DNA from 2 places in the Nocardiopsis sp. B62 genome. Region 2 is predicted to be linked to the other one. Evidence: predicted binding sites of a transcription regulator. Region 2 holds the regulator's gene; the other holds the start of a gene.
What was found. The regulator HrcA, encoded in region 2, represses chaperone genes, less so after heat shock. The targets are predictions, from matches to a motif close to TTGGCACTCTCNNNNNGAGAGTGCCAA.

Region 1: a site for HrcA is predicted at 3,507-3,533, ahead of groES (co-chaperone GroES). Genes of this name have one in related genera too.

The regions. Positions count from the first base shown of each region.
Region 1 covers NZ_JAGPXK010000005.1:266,778-272,896, forward strand. Annotated here, with positions in the region: gene KBX21_RS08620 (hypothetical protein) at 1-1,779, opposite strand, end outside; gene KBX21_RS08625 (class I SAM-dependent methyltransferase) at 2,163-3,434, opposite strand; gene groES (co-chaperone GroES) at 3,661-3,969, shown strand; gene groL (chaperonin GroEL) at 4,073-5,677, shown strand; gene KBX21_RS08640 (sigma-70 family RNA polymerase sigma factor) at 5,968-6,119, shown strand, end outside.
Region 2 covers NZ_JAGPXK010000016.1:56,027-62,145, forward strand. Annotated here, with positions in the region: gene KBX21_RS17590 (hypothetical protein) at 1-379, shown strand, start outside; gene KBX21_RS17595 (DUF3097 domain-containing protein) at 522-1,361, opposite strand; gene hrcA (heat-inducible transcriptional repressor HrcA) at 1,540-2,553, shown strand; gene dnaJ (molecular chaperone DnaJ) at 2,558-3,700, shown strand; gene KBX21_RS17610 (16S rRNA (uracil(1498)-N(3))-methyltransferase) at 3,697-4,440, shown strand; gene KBX21_RS17615 (hypothetical protein) at 4,602-5,321, opposite strand; gene KBX21_RS17620 (SigE family RNA polymerase sigma factor) at 5,318-5,848, opposite strand.

The DNA.
Region 1 (6,119 bases), on a different contig from region 2:
CGCCTCCAGGCGGTCGTCGATGGCCTCCATACGGCCGTCGACGCCCTCGAAGTGACCGCTGACGCCCTCGAACTGGCCCTCGACGCCGTTGACCCGGCCGTCGATCCCGTCCAGGCGGCCGTTGAGGCCGTCGAGTCGGCCGTCGACCCGGTCGATCTTGCCCTCGACGCCCTCGAAGCTGCCCTCGAAGTGGCCCTCGAAGGTGTCGAAGCGGTCGGTGAGGCGGCCCAGCTCGTGGTCGACCTTGCCGGTGATCTGCGACAGGTGGTTGTCCACCTTGCCGTTGAGCCCCTCGCGGTGACGGTCCAGCCGCTCGTCGAGCGCGGTCCGGTGGGCGTCGGCCTGGTCGGTCAGCGCCTCGGTCAGCGTCTGGTGCCGGTCCTCGGCCTCCGAGGCCAGCTTGGCGTTGTCCTCCTGGACGAACGTGCGCAGCTCGGCGAGGTCCGCGGCGACCTTGGTGGCGTCCTCGGCGATCCGGGCGGCGAGGGAGTCGGTGCGCTTGGTCAGCGACTCGCGCAGACCTTCGGCGGTGCTCTCGGCGTGCTCGCGGGTCTCCGTGCGGCCCAGTTCGATCTGCTCGTCGAGCTCCGCCAGGCGCTGGCGCATGTGCGAACGCAGGTCGTTCAGGGACTTCTCGTGGTTCTCCCGCAGCTTGGCGAGCGAACCGGTGACGTCGGCGACGGCGGCGGTGGCCTCGGCGTGGTTCTCCTCGGCCTGGGTGTTGAGGTGCCCCACGCTCTCGGTGACCTTGCCGGTGAGCTCCTCGTGGCGCTTGAGCGACGCGGCGGCGTTGTCCTTGAGCTCCTGGGTGAGGGTCTCGTGGCGCTCGCCGGAGGCCGTGGCCAGGGCGCCCAGCTCCTCGGCGAGGGCGGTGGTGCGCTCGCCCAGTTCGCCGGTGTTCTCCTGGAGCTTGGAGAGCAGCGTCTCGTGCTGTTCGGCGGTGCGCTCCTCGACGAAGCCGCGCAGTTCGGCCGTGCGCTCTTCCATCGAGGAGGTGAGGCCGGTGGTGACGCGCTCGCCGAGCTCGGTGGTGGCGGTCTCCAGGGCCTCGCGGTTCTCCTGACCGGCCGTTTCGAGGGCCTCGCGGCTCTCCTTCACGGCGGTCTCGATGGTCGCGCGGCTCTCGGTGATGGCCTCGGCCAGCTCGTCCCGGCCCTCGCCCAGGGTGGTGCGGACGGTGGCGGTCAGTTCCTCGTGGCGCTCGCCCAGGGTGGTGTCCAGGGCCGTCAGCGAGGCCTCGATCGCCTCGGCGCGGGTGCCGAGGTCGGCCAGAGCCTTGTCGAGGGAGTCCAGACGGGTGCCGACGGTCTCGCCCAGCTCGGTGACGCGCTCGCTGACCTCGGTGACCTGCTCGGCGGTCCGGGTACCGGTCTCGGCCATGCGCTGGAGCCGGGTCAGGGCGGTGTCCAGGTGTCCGGCCACGCGCTGGGTGTCGGCCCGCAGGGACGACATCTCCGACAGCGGCTTGACCTGTCGGCCGACCACCTCTATGTGCTCGGCGAGGGCCTCGGCCCACTCCGGGGGACGGGCCAGGAAGTCGTCGATCCGACCGTCGACGGAGGTGATCGCCTCGGCGAGCGAGATGAGTTCCCGCTCGCGCAGCTCGCGGAGCAGCCACTCCATGCCCTCGAGACGCTGGCGCATCTCCTCGCTGACCGCGCCCTGGGACTTCTGCTCGGAGACGTGCTCCTGGGCGGCCTGGGAGAGCAGGTCACGCATCCGGTCGGAGACTCCGGCCTGACCTCCCCCATTGAGGAAGTTGTGATTGGTCTGTTCCACCGAGGTGCTCCTTATGGTTCTGGCGCTCCCGTCCGCTTCGCCGCACGGTGGTCGCACGGACGGGTTCTCGATGGTCCCCGGGCGGACGTTGCTCCGCGCCAGTTGAGCCCCAACGTGATTGAAGTGTGACTGTGTGTATACACGGGGGGCGTGGGCCGAGTGCCGACCGAACCGCTGAGCGGATCAAACAGGCACGGCCTTCCGGGAGAACCCATGAGAAGGGAAGTGAATCTGCGGCGCCAGTTTAACGACTTCGCCCCGCGCGACCCCAGGGGTCCACGAAAGATATGGGTGTGGGAGATAACGATATGGTCTGCGTGGCCTGTGCCGAATGTGGCGCGGGCCGCATCGGGAGGTTCGTGCGGCGGTGGTTTCCGCAGCCCCTACGCCGCCCCGGTTTCACGGCACAGCAGGTAGAACGGTTTCTCGCCGATTCTCGTCAGCACCACGGTCACGGATTCCGGTCCGGAGGCGCGAAGGTCGCGCCGGAGTTTCTCGGTGTCCACCGCCGAACCGCGTTTCTTGATCGTTACCGTTCCGGCCTTGTGCGCACGCACCGATGAGCGCAGCCGTTTCAGTGAGAACGGTGAGAACTCCAGCACCTCGAGCACCCGCCACAGCGGTGAGCGCTCGGCCCGGTCCGCGGTGAAGTACGCGATCCGCTCGTCCAGCAGCGCGCCGTCCACCCGGGTCGCAGCCTCCGCCACCAGGTGGGAGCGGACCACGGCCGGGTCCGGGTCGTAGAGGTAGCGCCGCGCGGGGGCGACCGGTGCGGGCCCCAGGTCCGGCTCCTCGTCCAGGTGTGCCACCGCGCCCTCGCTCGCCAGCAGGCCCTCGCGCTCGTGCAGCACCGTCGCGCGCCGTCGCGGCCCACCGGGACCGAAACCCAGACCGCCGAACCACAGCGCGGTCTCCTTCAGTTCGCCGTCCACCGAGATCCACTCGGCCGAGGCGGCAGGGGAGAGGACCTCGTGCGGGATGCCCGGGGCGGCCTTCAGACAGGCCGCCTCCGCGCCCTCGGCCAGCCGGGTGGCCACGTCCCACGGCGGCGAGTACGCGGACGGGTCGAACACCCGGCCCCTGCCGCCGCGCCGGGCCGGGTCGCAGAACAACAGGGGGTGATCGCCCACTCCGACCGCGTTCACGTCACCCTCCCGGACCCGGGCGTACTCCGTGAGCCCCATCGCCTCGATGTTGGCGCGGGCCACCGCCACGGTCAGGGGGTCGGCGTCCACGCCCTCCACCGGCACGCCGTGCTCGGCCAAGGCCAGCAGGTCCGCGCCGATCCCGCAGCACAGGTCGCCCGCGACCGCGTCCCCGCCCATCGAGGAGGGCAGGTGTCGGGCGGTGCGCTCGGCCCGGTACTCGGCCACGGTCCGGCGGGTGGACTGCTCCAGACCGTTCGGGGTGAAGAACATTCGCCCGGCGTTCTCCCCGAATTTGGCCCTGCCCCGCTCCCGCAGGCTTACCTGGGTCATCACAGCGTTGACCAGCTCGGACACCGGGAGTTCGGAGTCGAGCGCGGCCACCCCGGGATCGGTGCGCAGTTTGGAGGCGGTGGCGAGGGGGTCCCTGGCCGCCGCAACGGGGTCGACCCCGCCGAGGACCTCCCGACCCGCGTCGGTGAGCAGCGCCGAGAACGCGGGCACGTGCATGGAACCTCCTGCTGTGGGCACGACGGTGGGGCGGGTCCGCCCTTCGGCCCGAGCCCCCGCCACATTTCCATTCTGGCACTCTCGGGGGTAGAGTGCTAAACGCGACGAGGCCGGTCTGGCACCCGCGACGACAGGCCGCCGCGGTCGCCCCTTTTACGTGGTTGGTCCGTGCTCACGCATGGGCCGACGCCAGATACACCGAGACTTTGAAGGGGGAGGTCACACCGTGTCGACCGCCACCAAGACCGTGCTGAAGCCGCTCGAGGACCGCGTCGTGGTCAGGACCCTGGAGGCTGAGCAGACCACCGCCTCCGGTCTGGTCATCCCGGACACCGCCAAGGAGAAGCCCCAGGAGGGCGAGATCCTGGCCGTGGGTCCCGGTCGCCTCGACGACAACGGCAAGCGTGTCGCCCTCGACGTGAACGTCGGCGACGTCGTCCTCTACAGCAAGTACGGCGGCACCGAGGTCAAGTACGACGGCCAGGAGTACCTGGTTCTCTCCGCCCGCGACCTCCTCGCGGTCGTCGAGAAGTAGCTCTCGGCGCAGAGCCTTCGAACATCCCGCACCGGTCGGCCTCCAAGCCGGGCGGGGCGGGATGTTCTCTTTCGACCCGAACCGTTAGAGGAAGTACTCACACATGCCGAAGATCCTGGAGTTCGAGGACGACGCCCGCCGCGCCCTCGAGCGGGGCGTCGACCGCCTCGCCAACGCCGTCAAGGTGACGCTCGGCCCGCGCGGCCGCAACGTCGTCATCGACAAGAAGTTCGGTGCCCCCACCATCACGAACGACGGCGTGACCGTCGCCCGTGAGATCGAGCTGGACGAGCCCTACGAGAACCTGGGCGCCCAGCTGGTCAAGGAGGTCGCCACCAAGACCAACGACGCCGCCGGTGACGGCACCACCACCGCCACCGTGCTCGCGCAGGCGCTGGTCCGCGAGGGCCTGCGCAGCGTCGCCGCCGGCGCCTCCCCGATGTCCCTCAAGAAGGGCATCGACGCCGCGGCCGTCCGGGTCTCCGAGATCCTGCTCGAGCGCGCCGTGCCGATCAAGGAGCGCGCCGACATCGCCTACGTGGCGACCAACTCCGCCCAGGACGCCCAGATCGGCGACCTCATCGCCGAGGCCTTCGACAAGGTCGGCAAGGACGGCGTCATCACGGTGGAGGAGTCCCCGACCTTCGGTCTGGAGCTCGACTTCACCGAGGGCCTCCAGTTCGACAAGGGCTACATCTCGCCCTACTTCGTCACCGACGGGGACCGTCAGGAGGCCGTCCTCGAGGACGCGCAGATCCTGATCAGCCAGGGCAAGATCGGCAACCTGAACGAGCTGCTGCCGCTGCTCGAGCAGGTCGTCCAGAGCAAGAAGCCGCTGCTGATCATCGCCGAGGACGTCGAGGGCGACGCCCTGGGCGCCCTGGTGCTCAACCGCATGCGCGGCACCCTCAACGTGGCCGCGGTCAAGGCGCCCGGCTTCGGCGAGCGCCGCAAGGCCATGCTCCAGGACATCGCCGTGCTCACCGGCGGCCAGGTCATCTCCGAGGAGGTCGGCCTGTCCCTGGAGAACGCGGACCTGTCCGTGCTGGGCTCGGCCCGCCGCATCACCATCACCAAGGACACCACCACCGTCGTCGACGGCGGCGGCCAGCAGTCCGAGGTGGAGGACCGCGTTCGCCAGATCCGCAAGGAGATCGAGGCGAGCGACTCCGACTGGGACCGCGAGAAGCTCCAGGAGCGCCTGGCCAAGCTCGCGGGCGGCGTGTCCGTGCTGAGCGTCGGCGCGGCCACCGAGGTCGAGCTCAAGGAGAAGAAGCACCGCCTCGAGGACGCCATCTCGGCGACCCGCGCGGCCATCGAGGAGGGCATCGTCGCTGGTGGCGGCGCCTCCCTGGTGCACGCCTCCACGGCTCTGGACGACCTCGGCCTGATCGGCGACGAGGCCACGGGTGCGGCGATCGTCCGTCGCGCGCTGGTCGAGCCCGCCCGGTGGATCGCGGAGAACGCGGGCGCCGAGGGCTACGTGGTCACCCACCGCGTCTCCGAGATGGAGGTCGGTCACGGCTACAACGCCGCCACCGGCACCTACGGTGACCTGACCGCCGAGGGCATCCTCGACCCGGTCAAGGTCTCCCGCTCGGCCGTCCAGAACGCCGCGTCCATCGCGGGCATGCTGCTGACCACCGAGGTGCTGGTCGCGGACAAGCCCGAGGAGGACGAGGGCGACGGTCACGGCCACGCCCACTAGGACGTTGGTCGGTGTCCGGTAGGACCCGGTCCGGGGGTGGGGCGCTCCGTCGTCCCACCCCCGTCCACTACCACGGGAGAGCCGATTCACACCCGCTACTACGTACCGTTTTCGGGCTATTTTCCCAAAATGTGACCATTCTGTAGTTGCTGATTGGAGTGGTTGGGTCCCCAACTGCGGGCATCATTCCTAACGTGACGGATGCAGGCGCCCGAACGGGCGTTACCGCGCAGCGGCCAGGTACGCCCGCAGGGCACGACGAGGCGGACCCCGCTCCGCGCGACACGGGGTTGAACCGTCTGGGCTCACTCGCCGTCCAGGGCGACGACGGGGCCATGGACTCCCTCCTGCGCGAGGTCAGACCCATGGTGGTGCGGTACTGCCGGACCCGCCTGGCCCGGGTCTCGGGTCTGGCGCACTACTCGGACGACGTGGCACAGGA
Region 2 (6,119 bases):
GCTGCGGGTCGCCGCCGGGTACTCCCCAGCCGGGCTGTGCGCCGCTGGGCTGCTGGGGCGCCTGGGGCTGACCGCCCGTGTCGTGACCCCACCCGGGCTGTGCGCCGCTCGGCTGCGCCTGGGCCTGTTGGGGCTGGCCGTAGGCCTGCGCCTGCTGGGGCTGACCGGACTGCTCGGGTGCCTGCGGCTGAGCTCCGGCGGGCTGCCCCCAGGCGGGCTGAGCCCCGCTCTGCTGCTGGCCGTGGGCCTGCGCGTCGGGCTGGCCCCAACCGGGCTGCGCGCCGCTCTGCTGCGCGGGATCCTGCGGCGGTCGCCGCTGTCCCTGCGGGTCGTCCGGCGACGGATGACTGGACGGGGTCTCGCTCATGCTCTTCCTTGACTCCGCTGTTGGGGGCGCTTGCTGTCTGCCCGAAGGATTCGGGCCGTACCGACGACCGCGGAGGGCCGGAGGCCGTGTCGCCCGACGGAAACGGGGGAGCGGTTTCCCGGGGGATCCATCAGACCACGTGATCGTGACAATCCTAGTGTTCCGCGGTGTGCGGTCCCGTGACGAAGTCGATGAGCTCCTCCACCCGCCCCAGCAGGGAGGGTTCGAGGTCCCCGTAGCCACGGACCGAGCCCAGGATGCGGCGCCAGGCCTCACCCGTCTCCATCCGCCAGCCAAGAGCGTCCACGACGCCCTCCTTCCAGGGCAGACCCCGAGGGATCTCGGGCCAGGCCCCGATCCCCACCGCGCTCGGACGCACCGCCTGCCACACATCCACGTAGGGATGGCCGACCACGAGCACGTCCGCGCCCCGGGCGCGCTCGGCGATCCGGCTCTCCTTTGAACCCGGAACCAGGTGGTCGACCAGGACTCCCAGACGGCGCCCCGGCCCCGGCTCGAACTCCGCCACCACTGCGGGAAGGTCGTCGACCCCCTCCAGGAACTCGACGGCCACCCCCTCCACACGGAGGTCGTGGCCCCAGACCTTCTCGACCAGTTCGGCGTCGTGGGCGCCCTCGACGTAGATCCGGCTCTCGCGGGCCGTGCGCGCCCGCGCGTCGGTCACCGCGATCGACCCCGAGGCGCTGCGCAGCGGACCCTTGGGGGCCTCCGTCGGACGCACCAGTGTCACGGGTTCACCGTCCACGAGGAAGGCGGCCTGACCCAGCTCGAACACCCTGCGGCACCCGTCCCGGTCCTCCAGGGTCACCGCGGCCTTGTCCCAGGACACCACGGCCCCGCAGAAGGTCTCGTCGGCGTCCTCCACGACCAGGTCACGACTGAGGGGTATCTCGCGGACCGCACCCTTCTTCGGTCGCCGCCAGTCTCCCGCCAGAACGTCGCGGCCGTAACGGCCGGTTCCCTTGGTAACCACGGTGGTGCAGTCTACTGGTGAAGGACCCCGGACGCCCGCTGGCGGGTGGCGCACGTCGCGGATCCGACAAGGAAGAAGCGACCCCCGTCCCCGTGTTACTGCGTGCGGGTAGCCGTGCGGGTTTGCGGCCGGGCATAGAATTAGCACTGAGGACCTTGGAGTGCCAGGAGGTGGCGAGTTGCTGGATGAGCGCAAGCTCGCGGTCCTGCGTGCGGTCGTCGAGGACTTCGTCAACACCAACGAACCCGTGGGTTCCCGGGCGTTGGCGGACCGTCACCCCCTTGGTGTCTCCCCGGCGACCATTCGCAACGACATGGTCGCCCTCGAGGAGGACGGCTACATCACCCAACCCCACACCAGTGCGGGACGGGTGCCCACCGACAAGGGGTACCGGCTCTTCGTGGACCGGCTCTCCTCCGTCAAGCCGCTCTCGGCGGCCGAACGGCGAGCCATCGAGTCCTTCCTCGGCGGTGCCGTGGACCTCGACGAGATCGTCGCCCGCACGGTGCGGCTGCTCGCGCAGCTCACCCGGCAGGTCGCGATCGTCCAGTACCCGTCGCTGACCCGCTCGTCGGTCCAGCACGTGGAACTGGTGCCGCTCGGCGGCCAGCGCATCATGATGGTCGTCATCACCAACACCGGCCGAGTCGAACAGCGCGTCATCGACGGGCTGGGATCGGTCAGCGAGACCGTGGTCGACGACCTGCGCAACATGCTCAACCGCGCCATCGCGGGCCGACACCTCGGTGACGTGCCGGACGCGGTGGAGGACCTGCCCGCCCAGGTCGCACCGGAGGACCGACCCGTCGCGGTCGCGGTCCTCTCCATCCTGCTGGAGAGCCTCGTGGAAAGACACGAGGAGAAGATCGTTCTGGCGGGAACCGCCAACCTGGCCGCGGTCGACTTCGCGGCCAGCCTGCGCGAGGTGCTCGAAGCACTGGAAGAGAACATGGTCCTCATCCGACTGCTCGGTGAGGCCAAGGACCCCTCCATGCTCACGGTGCGCATCGGCGCGGAGAACTTCCACGAGGGCCTTCGATCCACTTCCATCGTGTCGGCTGACTACGGCGTGGGAAACCAGTCGCTGGCCAAGATCGGAGTGGTGGGCCCGACCCGTATGGACTACCCAGGGACGATGGGCGCCGTCCGTGCGGTGGCCCGGTATGTCGGACAGATTTTGGCAGGACAGTAACTCAGTGGCCAGAGACTATTACCAGGTTCTCGGGGTGCGTCGCGACGCGTCCAAGGACGAGATCAAGAAGGCGTACCGGCGGCTCGCGCGCGAGCTCCACCCGGACATCAACCCGGACCCCGCGACCCAGGAGCGCTTCAAGGAAGTGACCCAGGCCTACGAGGTCCTCTCCGACGAGAACAAGCGTCGGATGTTCGACATGGGTCAGGACCCCTTCGCCCCCGGTGGCGGTGGCGGTGCCGGAGGTTTCGGCAACGCTGGCGGGTTCGCCTTCGACGACATCATGAACGCCTTCTTCGGCGGAGGACAGCCCGGCGGCCGCGGCCCCCGGGAACGGGTCCGGCGCGGACGCAGCATCAAGATCCGCATCGAACTCGACCTCGTCGAGACCGCTTTCGGGGTCAGCCGGGAGATCACCTTCCCGACCGCGATCCTCTGTGAGACCTGCCAGGGCGAGGGCACGGCGGCCGGTTCGCACCGGACCACCTGCGACATGTGCCACGGCCAGGGCGAGGTCTCCCAGGTCACGCGCTCCTTCCTCGGCCAGGTCATGACCTCGCGCCCGTGCCCGCAGTGCTCGGGTCAGGGCTCGGTCATCACCAACCCCTGCGGCGACTGTGCGGGCGAGGGCCGGGTCCGGGAGAAGGTCACCCGGACCGTGAAGATCCCCGCCGGTGTCGACGACGGCACCCGCATCCAGCTCGCCGGCGAGGGCGAGGTCGGCCCCAACGGCGGACCGCGCGGCGACATCATCCTGGAGATCGTCCAGAAGCCGCACCCGACCTTCGAGCGTCGCGGCGACGACCTGCACTGCACCATCACCGTCCCCATGACGGCGGCGGCGCTGGGTGCCTCGTGCGCCTTCGACACCCTCGACGGCACCGAGAACATCGACCTGCGTCCGGGGACCAACTCGGGCCACGTCATCACCCTGCCCGGCAAGGGCGTCACCCACCTCGACGGCGGCGGCCGGGGCGACCTGCGCATCCGTGTGGACGTGGAGACCCCGGGCAAGCTGGACGAGGAGCAGGAGGCCCTGCTGCGCAAGTTCGCGGAGCTGCGTGGGGAGGACCAGAACCCGGGCCGCTTCAGCCCCGGGCACGGTGGGTTCTTCTCCAAGATCCGCGACGCCTTCGGAGCCAAGTGACCCCGCCGGTCTTCCTGGTCGGGACCGCCGTGCTGGCGGGCGACCGGATCCGTCTGGACGGTCCGGAGGGACGCCACGCGGTGGCGGTCCGACGCATCGGTGAGGGCGAGACCGTCGACCTCTCCGACGGTCTCGGCCTTCGCGTGCGCTGCGAGGTCGACGAGGTCGTCGGCAAGGACACGCTCGTCTGCCGTGTGGTGGAACGCCGGAGCGAACCCGAGCCCCGACCCCGGATCACCGTGGTGCAGGCCCTGCCCAAACGGGACCGGGGTGAGCTCGCGGTGGAGATGATGACCGAGGCCGGGGTCGACGCCGTCGTGCCCTGGTCCGCCGAGCGCTGTGTCACGCAGTGGAAGGGCGACCGGGGTGCCAAGGCCCTGGCCAAGTGGCGGGCGAGCGCCAGGGAGGCGGCCAAGCAGGCCCGCCGTGCCCGGACGCCCGAGGTCACCGAACCACTGGACCGCAAGGGGGTGTCCGCCCTGCTCGCCGAGGCGGACCTCGCCGTGGTCCTGCACGAGGAGGGGGCGGGGCGGCTCTCGGAGCTCCCACTGCCGGAGGAACCCCACGGTTCGGGGATCGTCCTGGTGGTCGGGCCCGAGGGCGGGATCTCCGAGGCCGAGCTGGCCGCCTTCGACGCGGCCGGTGCGGCCCGGGCCCTGCTGGGCCCCTCGGTCCTGCGCACCTCCACAGCCGGGGTGGCCGGACTGTCCGTGCTCCAGGCCCGCACGGGACGCTGGTGAACGGACACGGACACGGACACGGACACGGACACGGTCCGGGTCCGTCCCCGGTGACCGTGACCGTGACCGGGTAGCCGGGACACTCACGGAAGACACGACGAAGGGCCCGTGGAGGATTCCACGGGCCCTTCGTCATGTCCGTTCCCTGGTGCGGTCGGGGGTCAGCTCACGCTGGCCCCGTCCTCCTCACCGCCGCCGCCGGAACCGCTGCCGGGGTCCTCGGAGCCCTCGTCGGGATCCGGGTCACCGCCGCCTCCGGGGCTGGTGGGCTCGTCGGTGGGCTCTTCCCGCGGCTCGTCGGTCGGGGCGCAGGTCTCCTTGTCGGAGCCCCTGTCGTCCCGGTCGTCGTCCTTGTTCTTCCTGTCCTCGTCACGGGCGCCGTCGGTCGCGGCCGGGACGAGCTCCTCACCGGGCGGGCACGAGGAGGTGGCCTCGAAACCGTCGTCCTCCGAGGAGGAGGGCGAGCTGTCGGGGCTGGGGGAGCCCTCGGGGTCGTCCCCCGCCTCCTCCTCCAGCTTGCTGCTGCCGGAGGTGGAGTCCGTCGACGGGTCGGGAGCCGCCACGCCGTCGCCCCCGTCGGACTGGGTCTCGGGCGGGGTGCCCGCGCGGTCGGCCCCGGCCGGGACGATCTCCAGGACCTGTTCGCGGACCTGCGGACTCGACATGATCACCGAGGCGGCGATGAGCACGGCCGCAGCCACGGCCGTCACGGGACGGAGCCACGGCAGCCCGAACCACGACGATCCGCGTTGGCGCTCGGTGCGCTCACGGATGAGGTTGAGGCCTTCGGCCGAGGGTGTGACCTCGTCGGCCTCGGCGCGCAGTATCTGGCGGAGCTGGTCCTCGAACTCCGGTTCGTTCCTATCGTTGGGGCTACTCATGACGTCTGCTCCAGTACAGAGCGAAGGGAGGAGATGCCGCGCGAGGTGTGGCTCTTGACCGCGCCTCGGCTGATGCCCATGGCGTCCGCGATCTGTGCCTCGGACAGATCACCGTAGTACCGGAGCACGATGGCCTCTCGCTGACGGGTGGGTAGCTTGCGCAGGGCGGTGATGACCGCCTCGCGCTCGAGCAGGTTCATGGCCCCGTGCTCGGCGCTGGGTGCGTCGGGCAGGGCCTTGGGGGCGTGCTTCTCGACGACTGCCCTGTGGCGCAGTACCGACCTGGCCTTGTTCACCACCGCCTGGCGGAGGTAGGAGAGGGCCTTGTTCGGGTCCCTGAGGCGACGCCAGGCGCCGTGCATGGCGACGAAGGCGTCCTGGACGACCTCCTCGGCGGTCGCGTGGTCCCGCACGAGCAGGGCGGCGAGCCGAACGAGCGGACGGTAGTGCTCCCGGTAGAGCTCCGTCACGGCATGGTCAGCGTCCCACTCGACCGAGAGTGGCGCCGTGGTGGCATTGGCCACCAAGGTTTCTGTCGTCACATCAGTTCGACGCACACCCTTGTCGCGGGGTTTACGAAAGGGCATACCTCATCATTTCCAGTAGACGTGCGTTCCGATCCGAACACGTCGGACGTGGCCGAACAGCGGGGTGTGCCCACAGTCTGACGCGCACGGAGACCAAAGACTATCGCGCTCGGATCGGTGGCTGGAGGGGAACGTGGATCGGAACGGTTGCGGAAAGGTTGAGGGTTCATCTCCCCGTGGGCCGCGCACCTGCGGCGTTTCGTGCACCTGC